Regions from separate parts of the Streptomyces sp. NPDC017993 genome, predicted to be linked through region 1. Evidence: riboswitches for the same ligand, from Rfam matches in the RefSeq annotation. Region 1 holds a riboswitch; each other region holds the start of a gene.

The links. A riboswitch is a leader RNA that binds a small molecule or an ion and turns the genes downstream of it on or off. The one in region 1 is predicted to bind cyclic di-AMP.
Region 2: another riboswitch for cyclic di-AMP. It lies ahead of ACH4FH_RS19380 (C40 family peptidase); the one in region 1 lies ahead of ACH4FH_RS05320 (M23 family metallopeptidase).
Region 3: another riboswitch for cyclic di-AMP. It lies ahead of ACH4FH_RS02735 (transglycosylase family protein); the one in region 1 lies ahead of ACH4FH_RS05320 (M23 family metallopeptidase).

What each region holds. Positions count from the first base shown of each region.
Region 1 covers NZ_JBIRGO010000002.1:518,120-523,661, forward strand. Annotated here, with positions in the region: gene ACH4FH_RS05315 (DUF2332 domain-containing protein) at 1-1,031, opposite strand, end outside; cyclic di-AMP (ydaO/yuaA leader) riboswitch at 1,570-1,713, shown strand; gene ACH4FH_RS05320 (M23 family metallopeptidase) at 1,725-2,939, shown strand; gene ACH4FH_RS05325 (aldo/keto reductase) at 3,321-4,283, shown strand; gene ACH4FH_RS05330 (hypothetical protein) at 4,392-4,694, opposite strand; gene ACH4FH_RS05335 (YDG/SRA domain-containing protein) at 4,854-5,542, shown strand, end outside.
Region 2 covers NZ_JBIRGO010000009.1:331,159-336,700, forward strand. Annotated here, with positions in the region: gene ACH4FH_RS19360 (8-amino-7-oxononanoate synthase) at 1-1,083, shown strand, start outside; gene ACH4FH_RS19365 (ATP-binding protein) at 1,383-1,811, shown strand; gene ACH4FH_RS19370 (LysR family transcriptional regulator) at 1,824-2,762, opposite strand; gene ACH4FH_RS19375 (LysE family translocator) at 2,834-3,508, shown strand; gene ACH4FH_RS19380 (C40 family peptidase) at 3,684-4,157, opposite strand; cyclic di-AMP (ydaO/yuaA leader) riboswitch at 4,161-4,326, opposite strand; gene ACH4FH_RS19385 (hypothetical protein) at 4,726-5,034, opposite strand; gene ACH4FH_RS19390 (ATP-dependent Clp protease proteolytic subunit) at 5,041-5,542, opposite strand, start outside.
Region 3 covers NZ_JBIRGO010000001.1:576,003-581,544, reverse strand. Annotated here, with positions in the region: gene eno (phosphopyruvate hydratase) at 100-1,386, opposite strand; gene ACH4FH_RS02735 (transglycosylase family protein) at 1,892-2,536, opposite strand; cyclic di-AMP (ydaO/yuaA leader) riboswitch at 2,544-2,754, opposite strand; gene ACH4FH_RS02730 (transglycosylase family protein) at 2,965-4,011, opposite strand; gene ACH4FH_RS02725 (cytochrome P450) at 4,229-5,542, opposite strand, start outside.

The sequences.
Region 1 (5,542 bases):
AGGGTCAGCAGGTGTGCGTACTCGGGCGGCAGGGCATCGTGCGCCGGGTCGGTGATCCAGGGCAGCTCGGTGTGGTGCTCGTTGGAGATCCAGTGCCCGGGGCCGTCCCGCTCGGCGAGGATGGACCGGACGAGCCGGGCGAACTCCGCACGGCGGGCCGGCGACAGATACATCAGCACGGTGCTGTGGAAGATGACCAGCGTCGCCTCCCGTGGAGCCGCCGCGGCCAGCGCCGGCAGCTCGTCGATCAGATCCCCGCGTACGAGCGTGGGGCGGGGCGCGTCCCGTACCGCTTCGACGGCGGCCGCGAGCCGGTCCGCGCGCGCCCGCTGCCCGGGCCAGACGAGGGCCTGCAGCCAGCGGTTGTCGTCGACCCGGTCGACCGGGTCGAGCGGGTCCAGATCGATGCCCCCACGCCAGACGATCTCCGGCAGCGCGGTGGCCCCGGGCGCGGGTGCGTATGGGCCGTCCGCCGACGGGGGCGCCGCCCGGCTCGTACGGCACGTGAACGTCACCGGGCTCCCAGGGGTGCCCACCTCCTGGGCGCCGTGGCCGTGCCCCTCGGCCCCGCCCTCGTAGCGATAGCGGTAGCGGTCGGGGTGCAGACACAGCCCGGCCGACGTGCCGACCTCGAGCAGCGCCAGCGGCTGCGGCAGCCGGGCGAGCAGCGGCAGCAGGGTGGCGCAGCGGGCCGGCTCGTTGGTCTGGGTGCCGCGCTGCATGATCACCGCGCGGACCTCGTCCCAGTGCCGGATCGTCCATTCCCGCCAGCGTCCGTACGCCGCCTCACCGTGTGGGCCCTGTTCGGCGTGCGGACCGTCGAGATAGCGGACGGCGGCGAGGAGGAGGTTGGGCTGCTGCTTGTTCCCCGCGGGCAGCGAACCCGCGAGCACATCGCAGAACTCGGCGTCCTGACTGATCCGTGCGGTCAGCTCCTCATGGGCGTCGGACTGCCCCCGCGCCTGCTGCCAGGAGAACTCCCGGTACCGATCGGCCACTGTCTGCGCGCTGTTGACGACGTTGACGACCATGATCCGACGTTACTGCCCTCACACTCCGTGATCGCCGGGCACCCCTGCGCATAACGACTGGCGCACGATCGTCGCGAGATCGTTTGGAGCGGTGCGGTCAACTCGCACGGGTTGGGGAGTCCGTGGGTGGAAAAGTCCACGCCAAAGCTCCTACGGAGCACATACGGATTCCCGGGAACGCTTGGAAATCAGTGGCGATCTCTATTACTGTCCGATAACGCAGCGCGGTCGTCCCAGCCGTCGCAAGTGGCGGCACCGCGCGCCGACGCCGAATCCCGTAAGCGCACTTCACGCACTCCCGCACCTTCAGCACTCCCGGCAATGCCGCACCCTCCGTGTCTCCAGCCTCGCTCCGAACTTCACGTAACTCCCGCACTTCACGCATCTCCCGCACTTCGCGCACGTCGCCACCGCACCTCGCACCGGCCGGCCGCACGAACTGCTCCAGCAGTACCGAAGTGCACCGAGTCGCACCGAAGCCGGAAGCCGTCGGCCGGAACCGCGGAAGACGCCGGCTCTGCCGAGTCCGTTGACGGCGCACCGAACCGCACCGAACTGCACCAAGGGAACCGGGGAACCACCACCTTGGGGTGAATCGGACGCTCTCGTCAGAGGATGTCCGTAGGAGACCTTCCTGCTCCGAACCCGTCAGCTAACCCGGTAGGCGAGAAGGAAGGAAAGGAGTGCGCCCCCGTGGCGTCCAACAGGCCTACCCCCGAGCCTTCGTCCGCCTACGACCTCGATGACCGGAGCGTCTTCGACGGCCCGGGTTCCCTCGACGGTCAAGGGCCCTTTGACGGCCGAGCGTCCTTTGACGGCCGAGGTTCCCTTGAGGGCCGAGGATCCTTTGACGGCCCTGACTCCGGCTTCGGATTCCCTGCCGCGGATCGTGACGGCGACGGACCGTGGGAGGAGTGGAACCCCACCGAGGAGTCCATCCGCCCCGTCCGCGGCAAGCACCGGGTGGGGAAACAGCGCGGCGGCGGACTCGCCCGCAGCAGCACGGTCCTGGGCGTCGGCGTGATCGCCGCGGTCGGCGCGGGCGGGATGGCCACGGCCGAGGGCCGGCCGCCGGTCCCGATCTCCATGCCGGACGTCAGCGGCATGGCCGACGACCTCTCCGAGAAACTGCCGGACGCCAAGTCGCTCCCCGGCATCGGTGACCTCATATCCGACGCGGACGAGGACTCCGATTCCGCGGCATCCGCCGCGGCCGGCGCGGACTCCGCGGTCGCCGGCACCCCCCTCGCCGCCCAGGGCAAGGGCGCGGGCGAGACACTGCGCAACCGCATCCTGCAGCAGGCCGACGCCCAGCAGGGCGCAGGCGAGCAGCAGGCGCGCGACGCCGCGGAGGACGCGGCCATCGAGAAGGCCGAGGAGGGCGCGGCCGAGCACCGCAAGTTGGCCGAGAAGGCTGCCGCGGCCAAGAAGGCGGCGGAGCTGGAGGCCAAGCGCGAGGCGGAGGAAGCGGCCCGCAAGAAGGCGGAGGCCGAGCGCCTCGCCAAGCTCGCGCGGAGCTTTATCGCCCCCGTCTCCTCGTACACCCTCACCGCCAGCTTCGGCCAGGCCGGCGACCGCTGGTCGGCCGACCACACCGGCCAGGACTTCGCCGCACCGACCGGCACGCTCGTCAAGGCCGTGCACTCCGGCAAGATCACCCAGGCGGGCTGGGCCGGCGCGTACGGCTACCGCATCGTCCTCACCCTCGACGACGGCACCGAACTCTGGTTCTGCCACCTGTCGTCCATGGTGAAGACCTCCGGCGAGGTGAACGCCGGCGACGTCATCGGCCGCGTCGGCGCCACCGGCAACGTCACCGGCCCCCACCTCCACCTGGAGGTCCGCCCGGGCGCCGGCGACCCCATCGACCCGATGCCGTGGCTGCGCGATCACGGGGTGAACGTGTGAGGAGCGGGTTCGTGTGGGGCGGGAGTTGTGTGTGAGGCGGTGCTCAGCGTTGAGGCGGGCTCGGCGTTGAGGCGGGGCCGCGTGTGAGGTAGTGCCCCGGCCAACCGGTTGGTGGTCCTCCACCGCCGTGCGAGCCGCGCTCCTGGAGGCCGCGCCCCGAACGGGCGCGGCCTCCGTGCTGCCGGGGGCCTGAGCTGCGGAGGCGGCCAGACCACCGGCCACGCCGATCACGCCCGCCACACGGGGAACCGTCAACGGCTTCCCCCGCTCGCCGCTCCCCTCTCCTCGTCCGGACCGCCGCCGCCCGGGAATCGGGCTCGCCACCCGGGTACCAGGCAAGGCGGGGGAATTTTCCACAGCGCATCAACGCTGCAACCACGCATGACCGCGACACACAAGAACCCCGGCGCGACACACAAGACCCTCGGCTCGCTCTCCGTCTCCCCGCTGTCTCTCGGCGGCAATGTCTTCGGCTGGACGGCGGACGAAGCCGAGTCCTTCGCCGTGCTCGATGCGTACGTGGCGGGCGGCGGCAACTTCATCGACACCGCTGACGTCTACTCGGCCTGGGTGCCGGGCAACAAGGGCGGCGAGTCCGAGACCGTCATCGGCAACTGGCTGGCCGCGCGTGGCAACCGCGAGGACGTCGTGATCGCCACCAAGGTCGGCGCGCACCCCGACTTCAAGGGTCTGTCCGCGGCCACCATCAAGGGCGCCGTCGACGAGTCCCTGACCCGCCTGCGCACCGACTACATCGACCTCTACTACACCCACTACGACGACGAGTCGGTAGAGGTCTCGGAGTTCCTGACCGCCCTCGACGATCTCGTCCGGGCCGGCAAGGTCCGCGAGATCGCCGCATCCAACATCTCCGCGCGGCGCCTGGAGGAGTCCCTGGCCTTCTCCACGAGCGAGGGCCTGGCCCGGTACGTCGCCCTGCAGCCGCACTACAACCTGGTCTCCCGCGACACCTACGAGGGCGAACTCGCCGACGTCGCCGCCCGGAACGGCCTCGCCGCGGTCCCGTATTACGCCCTTGCCTCGGGCTTCCTGACCGGCAAGTACCGCGCCGGCGCGACCGTCGAAAGCGCCCGCGCCGAAGGGGCAGCCAAGCACCTGACGACCGACCGTGGCCGCCGCGTCCTCCAGGCCCTCGACTCCGTCGCCGTCGCCCACGAGGCCGAGATCGCCACCGTCGCCCTCGCCTGGCTCGCCGCCCGGCCCACCGTCGCGGCTCCCATCGCCAGCGCCCGCACGGTCGCCCAGCTCCCGGCGCTCCTCGCGGTCGGCGACCTCGTCCTCTCCGACGACGAACTGACCCTCCTCACCGAGGCATCGGCCTGAGCTCCACCCCTTCCCCACCGTCGCTGAGGGCGGCTGCGCACCCACGCGCAGCCGCCCTCAGCGTGTGCCGGGGCGGTGACCGCCGTGGCGGCCCTGTCCCTGTTGCCGCTACTTGCGCCGATCGACCGCCACCCACGAAGCGAGCGCGACGCCACCCGCCACCGCGAACACCGAAGGCCACGCGCCGATCTTCTTCGCCAACGGATGCGACCCGGCGAACGCCGCCACATAAGCCCCACTCAACGCCGCAGCCGTCGCCCCGCCGGCCTTCTGCTGCCACCCTCGCGCCGCCACGACACCGGCCGCAGCCAGCGCCACCCCACCGAGCGGCCGCTTCTTGGTCCAACGGGCCAGGCCGTAGCCGGCCACAAGGCCACTCGCGGCCACCACACTTGTCGGTACGCCGGCCATCGCATAAACCTCCACATCAGAGACAACTCCCCCGAGAGTACGCCCGGGTCTTTACGAACACGGGGGCGGTGTTCGGATCGTTGGTCGGCCGCCTGTGTGAGTCACCACAGTCTGGTCAGGTCCGGCATGAAGTGATCGAATAGTTGGCATTATCCGCGCATGGCGAAGACGAGAGCAGCAAACCCCGTCACGTTTGGAACTCCCCCAGGTGTGCAAGAAGGGCAACGCTTCAAGGGGCACGCGGAGTTGCACGCCGCGGGCGTGCACCGTCAATTAGGAATGGGGATCTCGGGAACCGCGACCAAAGGCGTCGATTCCATTGTGCTCTCCGGCGGTTACCTCGACGATGAGTACGGCGAGACCGAGATCATCTACACGGGTGAGGGTGGCCGCGACCGGAGCACGAAGTCCATGGTCTCCGACCAGACCATGGATTCGCGAGGCAACGCCGGCCTTCTGCTCAACCAAGCGCTAGGAAACCCCGTACGCGTCATTCGCGGCTTGAAAATTAGCTCGACTCGGCGGCAGCCTACCGACGGCTACCAGTACTGCGGTCTCTTCCGTGTGGCGGACCACTGGATCACCATCGGCAAGGAAGGTTTCCGTGTCTGCCAGTTCCGGCTCCTCAAGATGGAGCCGGGCGAGACAGTGAAGCCGCAACCGGTGGCGCCGGACGAGGACAAGGCCACCGGCCTAGAGGAGCAGGTCCGGCGCACCGTCGCGTACGAGCGCCGTCTGCGCGACTCCAAGGTGGTCCGAACTGTCAAAGAAATGTACGACAACACCTGCCAGATGTGTGGCCTTCGCCTGGTGGTGTCACCCGAGGGAAATGCCATCAGCGAGGCAGC
Region 2 (5,542 bases), on a different contig from region 1:
CTCGTCCGCACCCTGCGGCCCCGCCCCGCCGAGTCCCCGCTGCTCGACCTGGCGAGCAACGACTACCTCGGGCTCGCCCGGCATCCCGAGATCACGGACGGCGCCGCCCGGGCGGCGCGGCTCTGGGGCGCCGGCGCCACCGGCTCCCGTCTGGTCACCGGCAGCACCGAACTGCACGCCCGGCTGGAGACGGAACTCGCCGCGTTCTGCGGCTTCGAGGCGGCCCTGGTGCTTTCCTCCGGCTATGCCGCGAACCTCGCCGCCGTCACCGCGCTCAGCGGCCCCGGCGCGCTGCTCGTCTCCGACGCCGGCAACCACGCCTCCCTCATCGACGGCTGCCGGCTCTCCCGCGCCCGCACCACCGTGGTGCCGCATGCCGACCCGGCGGCTGTGCGCGCCGCCCTGGCCGGCCACGACGGCAGAGCGCTGGCGATCACCGACTCGGTGTTCTCCGTCGACGGCGACGCCTCACCGCTGCCGGGCCTCGCCGAGGCATGCCGGGCGTACGGCGCGGGCCTCCTCGTCGACGACGCGCACGGACTGGGAGTGCTGGGCGAGGGCGGCCGGGGCGCACCGGCCGCCGCCGGGCTCGCGGGCGACGCCGATGTGGTCGCCACGGTGACGCTCTCCAAGTCGCTCGGCTCCCAGGGCGGCGCGGTACTCGGCCCGGCCCGCGTCATCGAGCACCTGGTCAACACCGCCCGGTCGTTCATCTTCGACACCGGACTGGCGCCGGCGGCAGTCGGCGGCGCACTCGCCGCCCTGCGGTTGCTGCGCCGCGAGCCGCAGCGCGCCGCCCACGCAGGGCAGGTCGCCGGCGAGCTGCACGCCCGGCTCACCGCGGCCGGACTCGCGGCGGTACGACCGGACGCCGCGGTGGTCTCCGTACGGGCTCCGTCGCCGGAACAGGCGCTCCGGTGGGCGGCCGACTGCCGCGCGGCCGGACTCGCGGTCGGCTGTTTCCGCCCGCCGTCCGTGCCCGACGGGATCTCCCGTCTCCGGCTCACCGCCCGGGCGGACCTGACGGACGCACAGATCGCCAGGGCCGTCGACACGATTGTGGCGACCGCTCCGGTCTCCTGAGCGAGATGCGGGGCTGCCCACTCCGCTGCTGGTCGGCGCACCGCCCGAGGGCGCGGACGAGGGTTTACCGCAGAGCCCGTTGACCCGTCCTGTCGCTCAAATACGTTCCCACTTAGCAGAGTTCACTGCTTCGAGCGACAGATATATCCATATCTTGGTGGATCGCCCACTCCACCGCATCGCGGATGGCAGGCTGTCGCAAGCAGCAGCCCGAGGCCCATCGGTATCCCGATCGGCATCTCGGCTCCCTGGGCAGTGCGCCGGAGCCGGAGCTCGGTGGGAAAAGGACGGCGTCGCGCATGGCAGACCACCAGGAATCCACACTGACCCTGCCGAGCGACCCGGCCTCGGTCACCGCCGCCCGCAGATACGTCCTCGAAGTGCTCGGCGAATGGGGGCTGCCCGCCGACGCCGACATCGCCGACTCGCTCCGCCTGATCGTCTCCGAACTGGCGACCAACGCCGTCCAGCACACCTTCGGCCAGTCGCCGACCTTCACCGTCGAGATGCGGCTGGACCGCGACGAACACCTGCGCATCGGCGTCACCGACAGTCATCCCCGCTGGCCGCGGCGGCTGCCGGCCGCGGTACAGCAGGACAACGGCCGCGGCATGGTCATCATTCGCTACCTCGCCGCGGAAGCGGGCGGCCGGCTCACGGTCGTACCCACCGAGTGCGGCGGCAAGACCGTGTGGATCACCATGCCGTGGACGGTCACCGTCGCCTGAGGGCCTGCCCCCTCACGACGCCGGCGTCGCCTGCGCGGCCGCCCCCGCATGCCGGGTGAAGGCACCGCGCAGCAACGCCCGCAAGGTGTCCGCGGCCGGTGCGCCGCCCCCGGTCCGACAGGCCACCGAGATCGTGCGCCGCAGGTCGCCGGGCTCCAGCCGGCGGACCCCCAGGGGAGTCACCGAGCCCTCGGCCATCATCTCCGGCACCACCGCGACTCCGAGGCCGGCGCTCACCAAGGCACACACCACCGCATAGCTGGGCGACTCGCAGCGCACCGCCACGCTCGCCCCCGCTGCCACCAGAGCCGCCTCCACCCCGCGCCGGTTGGGGTTGGCCGGCGCCATACTGACCAGCGGCTGCCCGGCCAGCTCGGTCAGCGACAGCCGACCGGTGGCGGACGACAGCGCATGGCCGGGCGCCGTGACGAGCACCAGCTCCTCGGTCAGCAGCGGCTCCAGGCTCACCCCGTCCGGCGCCGGCATCGGATCGCCCGGCACATACGCATGCGTCAGCGCCAGATCGACCTCGCCGAGCGCGACCGCCACCATCCCCTGGGGCGGTAGGTACTCCGTGACGCTCAGCTCCACATCGGGATGGGCGCGCCGGAACGCGCTGAGCGCGGGCGGCAGAAGATGCGTGCCCGCCGTCATGAAGGTGCCGACCCGCAGCCGGCCGCCGGACAGCCCCGTCAGCCGGGCCAGCTCGTGCCGCGCCAGATCCATCTCGTCCAGCACCCGCCGGGCCCGTACGAGCAGCAGCTCGCCGGCCGCGGTCAGCCGCGCCCCGCGGTGGTGGCGCACCAGCAGCGCCGCACCCGCCTCCCGCTCCAGCTTGGCGAGCTGCTGGGAGAGCGCGGGCGCGGTATAGCCCAGTCGGGCGGCGGCCCGGGTGATCGAACCGGCTTCCGCCACCGCTACCAGCGCAGCCAGCCGCGTGGGGTCGTACATAAGAACCTCTTCAGGCAGGCCCAGAAGATTGCCAATACCCATTAAAGGCCCGGACGGGCGAAGCTGATCCCATGGACGGACAGCTGATCACCTTCACCGGAGTCGCCGCGGGCATGGTTGCCATGCCGGGCGCGGACTTCGCGGTCGTGGTGCGCAACGCACTCGACTCGCGCCGGGCGGGGGTGGCGACCGCGGTCGGCGTCGCGGGAGGGCTGCTGGTGCACACCACGCTGGCGGTCGCTGGACTCGCGGCGGTGCTCGTCGCCGTGCCCGCGCTCTTCGAGTCCGTTCAACTCCTCGGCGGCGGGTACCTGCTCTATCTCGGCGTCCGCGCGCTGGGGGCGGCCTTCCGCCGCCCCGCCCCGGCAGGCGAGGCGAGCGCTTCGGCCGGCTCCCGGGCACCCAAGGGCGCCCCCCGAGGCGCGGCTGCCCACCACGGCACCGCACGCAGCCTGCGCCAGGGCTTCCTGACCAACGCGCTCAATCCCAAGGCGCCCGTACTGTTCCTCAGCCTGCTTCCGCAGTTCGTTCCCGCGGGCGAACCGGCACTGCCGCGTACCCTGCTGCTCGCGACCATGGTCGTCGGCCTCGCGCTGGTGTGGTTCCCGGCCGTGGCACTGCTCGTCGACCGCCTCGGCACCTGGCTGCGCCGGCCGCGGGTGACCCGCGCCCTGGAGGTCGCCACCGGGGCCCTGCTGACCGCGCTGGGCGGCATCCTGCTCGTAGAGCTGGCACTCGCCGCCTGAACCGGCCACCATCCCACCCACCACGGCCCACGCAGAGGGCCTGGGCACGCACCGTCCCAAGCCCGCGGTCGCCGGGCGAACCCACCGCAGGGACCGGGCAGGAGACGACTCGTCTCACCCGGTCACCTGCGCGACGGTCACCGACAGTTGACAGGTTGTCGTATAACGGTGCAGGTCAGCCCACCCGCCCGTAGCGAACGGCATGGCTCCAGATCTTCTCCAGCCGCACCACCGCGCCTGCCTTGGGTGCGTGCCAGATCCTGCCGCGGCCCGCGTAGATACCGACGTGGTAAATGCCTCGTGAGGAGTGGAAGAAGACCAGGTCACCGGTTTTGCGGACGTCCGCCGAGATGCGCTCGGTGTGGCGGTACTGCTGCGCGGCGGTGCGGGGCAGCACCTTGCCCGCACGCTTGAACGAATAGCGTGTCAGGCCCGAGCAGTCGAAGCGGTAGGGCCCTTGAGCGCCGTACTGGTACGGGGAGCCCTGCTTGGAGGCGGCGATCCGCAACGCCCTGGTGGAGCGCTGCGCGGCCTCGGCGTCCTCGGCCGCTCCTGGTACCAGCGTCGTGCCTCCGACGGTGATCAGAGCCAGGGCGCAGATGATGCCGGCACGTGCCGGCAGATTCACGACATTCCTGCGCACGTTCATGCGCAACCCTTCGTCAGCCGCCTGCGAAGGAAGACCTGTCGGGTTCGGGCAGGCGAAGATGCCCGGCCGTGCGTACGGCTTCACCCCAAGGGGTCCGCGGCCGTGATGGCCGGGGCCCCGTCGTGCTCGGGTCCTCCGCTCCTGCCGGTCCAAGCAGCGTCGACCGGACATCCGGACGGCGGCAGGATTAGGCGCCCGCCCGAACCGCCCCGTCGCTGTGGCGGGGTCTTGTCGTCGAAGGGATCGTCACGCATCCACCAGCCGAATTCCGAGTTGAAATTGCCGTATGTGACATTCGCCACATACCGGCTAAATGGTGATTTGGGGGTGTTTGTCGCGAACGCTGTGACGGTCGACGGGGTCGGGACCAGGGAGAAAACGCCGAGCGCCGCGGGAAGGGGGCGGTGCTCGGCGCAATTCGTCGCCTCCCCGCAATCGGTGTCGACGCTGAGCCGTACGTGCGAGCAAGGCCGGCTCGTGTCGCGCCGAGAGCGGTCCGGCGAACGCCACGTGGGGTCGGCGAACGTCGGAAGAGGGGTCCGCGAACGTCAGGAGAGGGGAGTTCGCGTCAAGAAGGGGGTGGCGGCGGCACGGCGACGAGCCGTGCGCGGCGCTCGCCGTCCAGGACCCGCAGCGCCCGGGTGAGCGTTTCGTGATGCAGTTCGTTCTCCCCTCGCTGGTGCATCAGGGTGAGGGCGTCCCGCAGTTCGGCGCTCTTGCTGACCAGGGCCTGGGCGGCGCGCAGGCCGCCGTACGTGGAGCCGCCGCGTGCCGGGTTGATGCGGGCCAGCAGGTCCACGACCTCCAGGTACCGGTCGATCAGCTCACCCTCGGCCCGCGTCAGCGCGGGCAGTGGCGGGAGTTCGGGAGGCAGCACCGCCGCTCACCGTGCGCCGAGTGCGGCGGAGGACTGCTTGCGGTTGCGGGTGAGGGCGTCGATCAGGCCGTACTCCACGGCGGCGGGGGCATCGAAGATCTTGTCGCGCTCGATGTCCGCGGCGATCCGCGCCCGCGGCTGCCCGGTGTGCCGCGCCAGCATCTCCTCCAGCAGGTCGCGGGTGCGCAGCAGTTCTTCTGCCTGGATCTGGAGGTCGGTGGCCTGCCCCTGGACCGGCTCGCTGAACGACGGCTGGTGGATCAGTACCCGGGCGCCGGGCAGCGCCAGCCGCTTGCCGGGGGCGCCGGCGGCCAGCAGGACCGCGGCGGCGGAGGCGGCCTGCCCCAGGCAGACGGTCTCGATGTCGCAGGTGACGAACTGCATCGTGTCGTAGATGGCGGTCATCGCGGTGAAGGAGCCGCCGGGGGAGTTGATGTAGAGCGAGATGTCCTGCTCCGGCGCGGCGTGTTCGAGGTGCATCAACTGCGCCATCACGTCGTTGGCGGAG
Region 3 (5,542 bases), on a different contig from region 1:
GGCTCCGCCGCCCGCCGGGGCCGTCGCAAGCAAAGCCGTCCCCGGCAACGGTACGGGACCGTTGCCGGGGACGCTTCGAAGTGCTGCGCCGTGCTCGCCTCAGTTGGCGGTGCGGAACCGCGGGAAGGCGGAGCGGCCGGCGTAGACCGCGGCGTCGTCGAGGATCTCCTCGATGCGCAGCAGCTGGTTGTACTTGGCGACGCGCTCGGAGCGGGCCGGGGCACCGGTCTTGATCTGGCCGCAGTTGGTGGCGACGGCCAGGTCGGCGATGGTGACGTCCTCGGTCTCACCGGAGCGGTGCGACATCATGCACTTGAAGCCGTTGCGCTGGGCCAGCTCGACGGCGTCCAGGGTCTCGGTCAGCGAGCCGATCTGGTTGACCTTCACCAGCAGCGCGTTGGCGGAGTTCTCCTCGATGCCACGGGCCAGGCGCTCGGGGTTGGTGACGAACAGGTCGTCGCCGACGAGCTGCACCTTGGAGCCGAGCTTCTCGGTGATGACGTTCCAGCCGGCCCAGTCGTCCTCGAACAGCGGGTCCTCGATGGAGACGAGCGGGTAGTCCGCCACGAGCCCCTCGTAGTACTCCGTCATCTCGGCGGCCGAGCGCTCCTTGCCCTCGAACTGGTAGACGCCGTCCTTGTAGAACTCGGAGGCGGCGACGTCCAGCGCGAGCGCGATGTCCTGGCCGGGGGTGTAGCCGGCCTGCCGGATGGCCTCGAGGATCAGGTCGAGGGCCTCGCGGTTGGAGCCCAGGTTCGGGGCGAAGCCGCCCTCGTCGCCGAGACCGGTGGAGAGGCTGCGCTCCTTCAGGACCTTCTTGAGGGTGTGGTAGACCTCGGCGCCCCAGCGCAGCGCCTCGGAGAAGGACTCCGCGCCGATCGGGGCGATCATGAACTCCTGGATGTCGACGTTGGAGTCGGCGTGCGACCCACCGTTGAGGATGTTCATCATCGGGACGGGCAGGACGTGCGCGTTCGGGCCACCGAGGTAGCGGAACAGCGGGAGGTCACTGGCCTCGGAGGCGGCGTGCGCGACGGCGAGGGAGACGCCGAGGATGGCGTTGGCGCCGAGGGAGCCCTTGTTGTCCGTGGCGTCCAGGTCGAACATCGCCTGGTCGATCAGACGCTGCTCGGTCGCGTCGTAGCCGACGAGCTCCGGGCCGATCTGCTCGATGACGGCCAGGACGGCCTTCTCCACGCCCTTGCCCATGTAGCGGCTCGGGTCGCCGTCACGGAGCTCGATGGCCTCGAAGGCACCGGTCGAGGCGCCGGACGGAACCGCGGCACGGCCCGTGCTGCCGTCGTCGAGGCCGACCTCGACCTCGACCGTGGGATTACCTCGCGAGTCGAGAATTTCGCGGGCTACGACGACGTCGATGGACGGCACGTTGTCTCCTTCGTGGGTGTCTGGAGTTCTGCAGCACGAGCCTAACGGCCTTGGGCGCATCCGTTCGCCCTCGGCCCGCTCAGTGGGACGAAAAGAGGCCCAAAAGCCCAGCTCATGGGAGGTTTCGCCGCATTGTTCGCCGAGCGGGAAAAGTTGCCCGACGATGCTGGTCAGAGCAGCCGTTTCCTCGTCGGGCACGCGCCCTGGCTCGGGACACGGAACCGGGCTCGTGACACGGAGAAGCCCCGCCGCGGCGCGCTGGGGGATGGCGCACCGGGCGGGGCGGTCTCACACGCGAGCGTGTGGAGCGAGGGGGACGGGCGGACGCGATGAACGCGAGGGACGGCGAGGTGGGGAGGAGCGGTCCGTCCCCGGTTCAGCCCGACTGCCCGGCCTCGGACCCCGCGGCGGCCGGGACGGGCGGATCGTGCGTACCGCGGTACGCACGGACCGCTCGGCCGGCCGGAGACGGTGAGGTCCTCGGCGCCCCTGTGCCGGGGTGGGCTCAGACGTCGAGCTTCTGGCCGGGGATGATCAGGTTCGGGTTGCCGCCGATGACGGACTTGTTGTCCGCGTAGAGCGCCTTCCAGGTGGTGCCGTGCGCCTTGGCGATCTTGGCGAGGGTGTCGCCCGACTTGACGGTGTAGTTGCCGGAGCCGTTGGACTTCGGGGCCGGCTGCGACTTCTCCGGCGCGGGGGCCGGGGCGGGCTTCTCGGCCTTCTCGCCGGTGTTGCCCTGCGGGGCCTTGCCGGAGGTGTCGAGGTCGGGCGAGGGGCCACCGGCGGTCAGGTTGCCGGCGCCGGCGCAGGACCAGGCACCCGGGCCCTGGATGGCGAGCAGCTTCTCGGCGGCGGCTATCTGCTGGCTCTTGGTGGCCAGGTCGGCGCGCTCCGCGTACTGGGTGCCACCGGCGGCGGCCCAGCTGGAGTTCGAGAACTGCAGGCCGCCGTAGTAGCCGTTGCCGGTGTTGATCGACCAGTTGCCACCGGACTCGCACTGGGCGACGGCGTCCCAGGTCTCGACGGACGCGGCGGAGGCGGAGGAGGCGCCCATGAGCGGGACGGCCACGGCGGCACCGGCGACACCGGCGAGGGTGGCGACGCGGACGGCCTTGGACGCACGACGGTGCTTGCCCTTGTTGTTCAGCATGGTTCGTTCGTTTCCTCACCGACGCCTGCGAGGTGAGCTGTCGGGTTCGGGCCATGTGAGTTGCCCGGCCGCATGCACATGACATGTGGCTTCACCCCAAGCCGGTTGACCCGCTTTCACGGGTGGGGCCGGCGCTTACCTTGGGTCCCCCGCTCCTGCCTTCGGCGCTTGCGCGTCGACCGCCTACGACCACCGGCAGGATTCGGCGTGTGATCGAAGGGCCCGCTTTGGCGAGCGATCCTGACCGTAAGCAGTAACCCCCTTGGTGTTCAAACCCCACCATCTGAACCAAGTTGACCGTTTTTGATCATAGGGTGCACCCATTTCTGCAGGTGGACCCAGGTATGGGAACGGCCCGCGAGCCGGGCGCCGCACCCCGCAACGAGAGCCTTGTCTCACTTTCCCAAATGGGGGCGAAGGTGCGCTAATTACCCTGCGACGTGCCCGAGATCGAGGACCTGCCCCGGCTGGATCAGGTCCTCGTCGGCGCCGACGACGCCTTCGTTGCGCTCGTAGAGGGCGGTCCACCCACCGGGCACCTCGCGGGCCTCCGCGATGGCTGACAGGCTGTCACCGGGACGCACGGTGTAGTCGCCGTCGGCCGGGCCGGACCGGTGCGCGTCACCGTCACGCGAGGCGTGCCGGCCCGACGACCTGCCGCCGTCGCCCGTCTCGCCCGCACCCTCACCGCTCTCCTCGGCGCCGCCGCGGTGCTTGCCCCTGCCGGGCGCCTCATCCGTCGCGGAGCCGCCGCCTGCGGAGGCGTCACCCGGCGCGCCCGTCCCGTCGGTGCGGCTGCCGCCCTCGTCCGAGCCGTCGGCGCGGGAGGGGTCATCGCCGGGGGAGGAGTCGTCGCGGGAGGAGTCGTCGTCCCGGTCGCCCGCCTTCGGGGAGTCGGACCGCCCCGAATCCGAGGGGTCGGACGGCTCGGCGGAATCCGACTCGTCAGGGGAAGGCGTCGCCTCGGACGGCTGGTCGCCGCTCGACGGGTCGGACGGGTCGGAGGAGTCGGACGGGTCGGAGGAGTCGGAGGAGTCCGGGTCCAGGAGGTCCGGGTCGAGGAGGCTCACGCCGCCAGGGTCGACCTCCGGCGACCGGCCGTCCGCGGTCAGCCCGGCGTTCACGGCGCAGCTGGGCCAGGCGTCGGGCCCGCGGTCGTCCAGGATCGTCTCGGCCACGGCTATCTGCTGGGAGCGGCTGGCGAGGTCGGGGCGCGAGGCGTACTCCGCGCCGCCGTACTCGTCCCACATGCTCTGGGTCAGCTGCAGGCCGCCGTAGAAGCCGTTGCCCGAGGCGGCGCTCCACATCCCGCCGCTCTCGCACTGCGCGACGCGGTCCCAGGTCGCGGTGTCGGCGGCGTGTGCGCCACTCGCGCCGAGCAGCGGCAGGGCGATGCCGGCGCCGGTGACTCCCGCCGTGACAAAGATCGCCGGTGCTTGACGGGGGCGCCGGTGTCGGCCGTTCCCGGAACGCATGCGGTTGCCTTTCGCGCGGCGGTGGAGTTGTCCGATCGCCGGCCGCGCCCGGCACACCAATACATCCGGTGCACCAGGTTTGACTTCCGCCGATCGGGTGAAGCTCTTCGGTTCGGTCGAAAGGTAGCCGGGGTCACGGGTAGTCACAAGTCGGTGTAGTGGAGATCACGTAAAGGTCACACGGGTGACGGAGCGTCAATTTCGGACCCTTCCCCGGTCAGGGCCGCGGAGGCGTGAACTCCACCGGAAGTGAACGCAGTCCGCGCATGATGAGGCCGCCCCGCCAGCGCAAATCATCCGGTTCCGCGGCAAGCCGGATATCCGGCAGCCGGGTCAGCAGCGTCGCGAGGGCGGTCTGTCCTTCGAGCCGGGCCAGCGGTGCGCCCAGGCAGTAGTGGATGCCGTGCCCGTATCCCAGGTGCTGGTTGTCGCGCCGGGTGAGGTCGAGGGTGTCCGGCTCGGTGAACCGCTCCGGGTCGCGATCCGCCGCGGCCAGCACCACCAGGACCGGGTCGCCCGCGGCGATGCGCTGCCCGCCCAGCGTCAGCTCCTCCGTCGCGAACCGCCACGTCGCCAGCTCCACCGGGCCGTCGTAGCGCAGCAGCTCCTCGATGCCGGTGGCGAGCAGCTCGGTGTCGCCCGCCTCCATCGACTTCTGCAGCAGTTCACGCTGCGCGGGGTTGCGCAGCAGCGCGTAGGTGCCGTTGCCGATGAGATTGACGGTGGTCTCGAAGCCGGCGAAGAGCAGGATGAAGGCCATCGCCGCGACCTCGTTCTCGCTGAGGTGCTCACCGTGGTCGGAGGCGCGGATCAGGCCGGAGATCAGGTCCTCGTCCGCCTCGTCGCCGAGGGACTCACGCTTGCGGTGGATCAGTTCGGCGAGATACCCGCGCATCTTCTTCACCGACCGCGCGACCCCGCCGCGCGGTCCGCCGCCGTGCCGGATCATCATCCCGGCCCAGTCCCGGAAGTCGTCCTGGTCCTCGCGCGGGACGCCGAGCAGATCGCAGATCGCGTAGATGGGGAGCGGGAAGGCGAACTCGTGGATGAGGTCCGCCGCTCCCGTCTCCGCGTCCGGCCCCTTGGCGATCATGGCGTCGATGAGGGAGTCGGTCAGCTCCTGCACCCGGGGGGCGAAGGCCGCGACCCGGCGCGGGGTGAAGGCCTTCGCCACCAGGCGGCGGAGCCGGGTGTGGTCCGGGGGGTCGATGTTGAGCAGATGCGTCATCAGGTTGGCGCTGCGCTCCCCCGGGATGCCGACCTTGCCCTTGCCGTGTGCGGCCTCGCTGTGGTGCTGGGGGTTCTTGGAGAGCCGGGGGTCGGCGAGCGCCTGCCGCGCGTCGGTGTAGCGGGTCACCAGCCAGGCGTCGACGCCGCTGGGCAGTGCGGTCCTGTGGACCGGCGAGTGTGTGCGCAGCCAGGCGTACGCGGGGTACGGGTCGGAGGCGAACTCCCAGGTGAACAGCTCGGGGGCGGGCGCGGCCGCGGAGCCTGCCGGGCAGCTCGCGGGGGCGTCGGCGGGGGTGGCGTC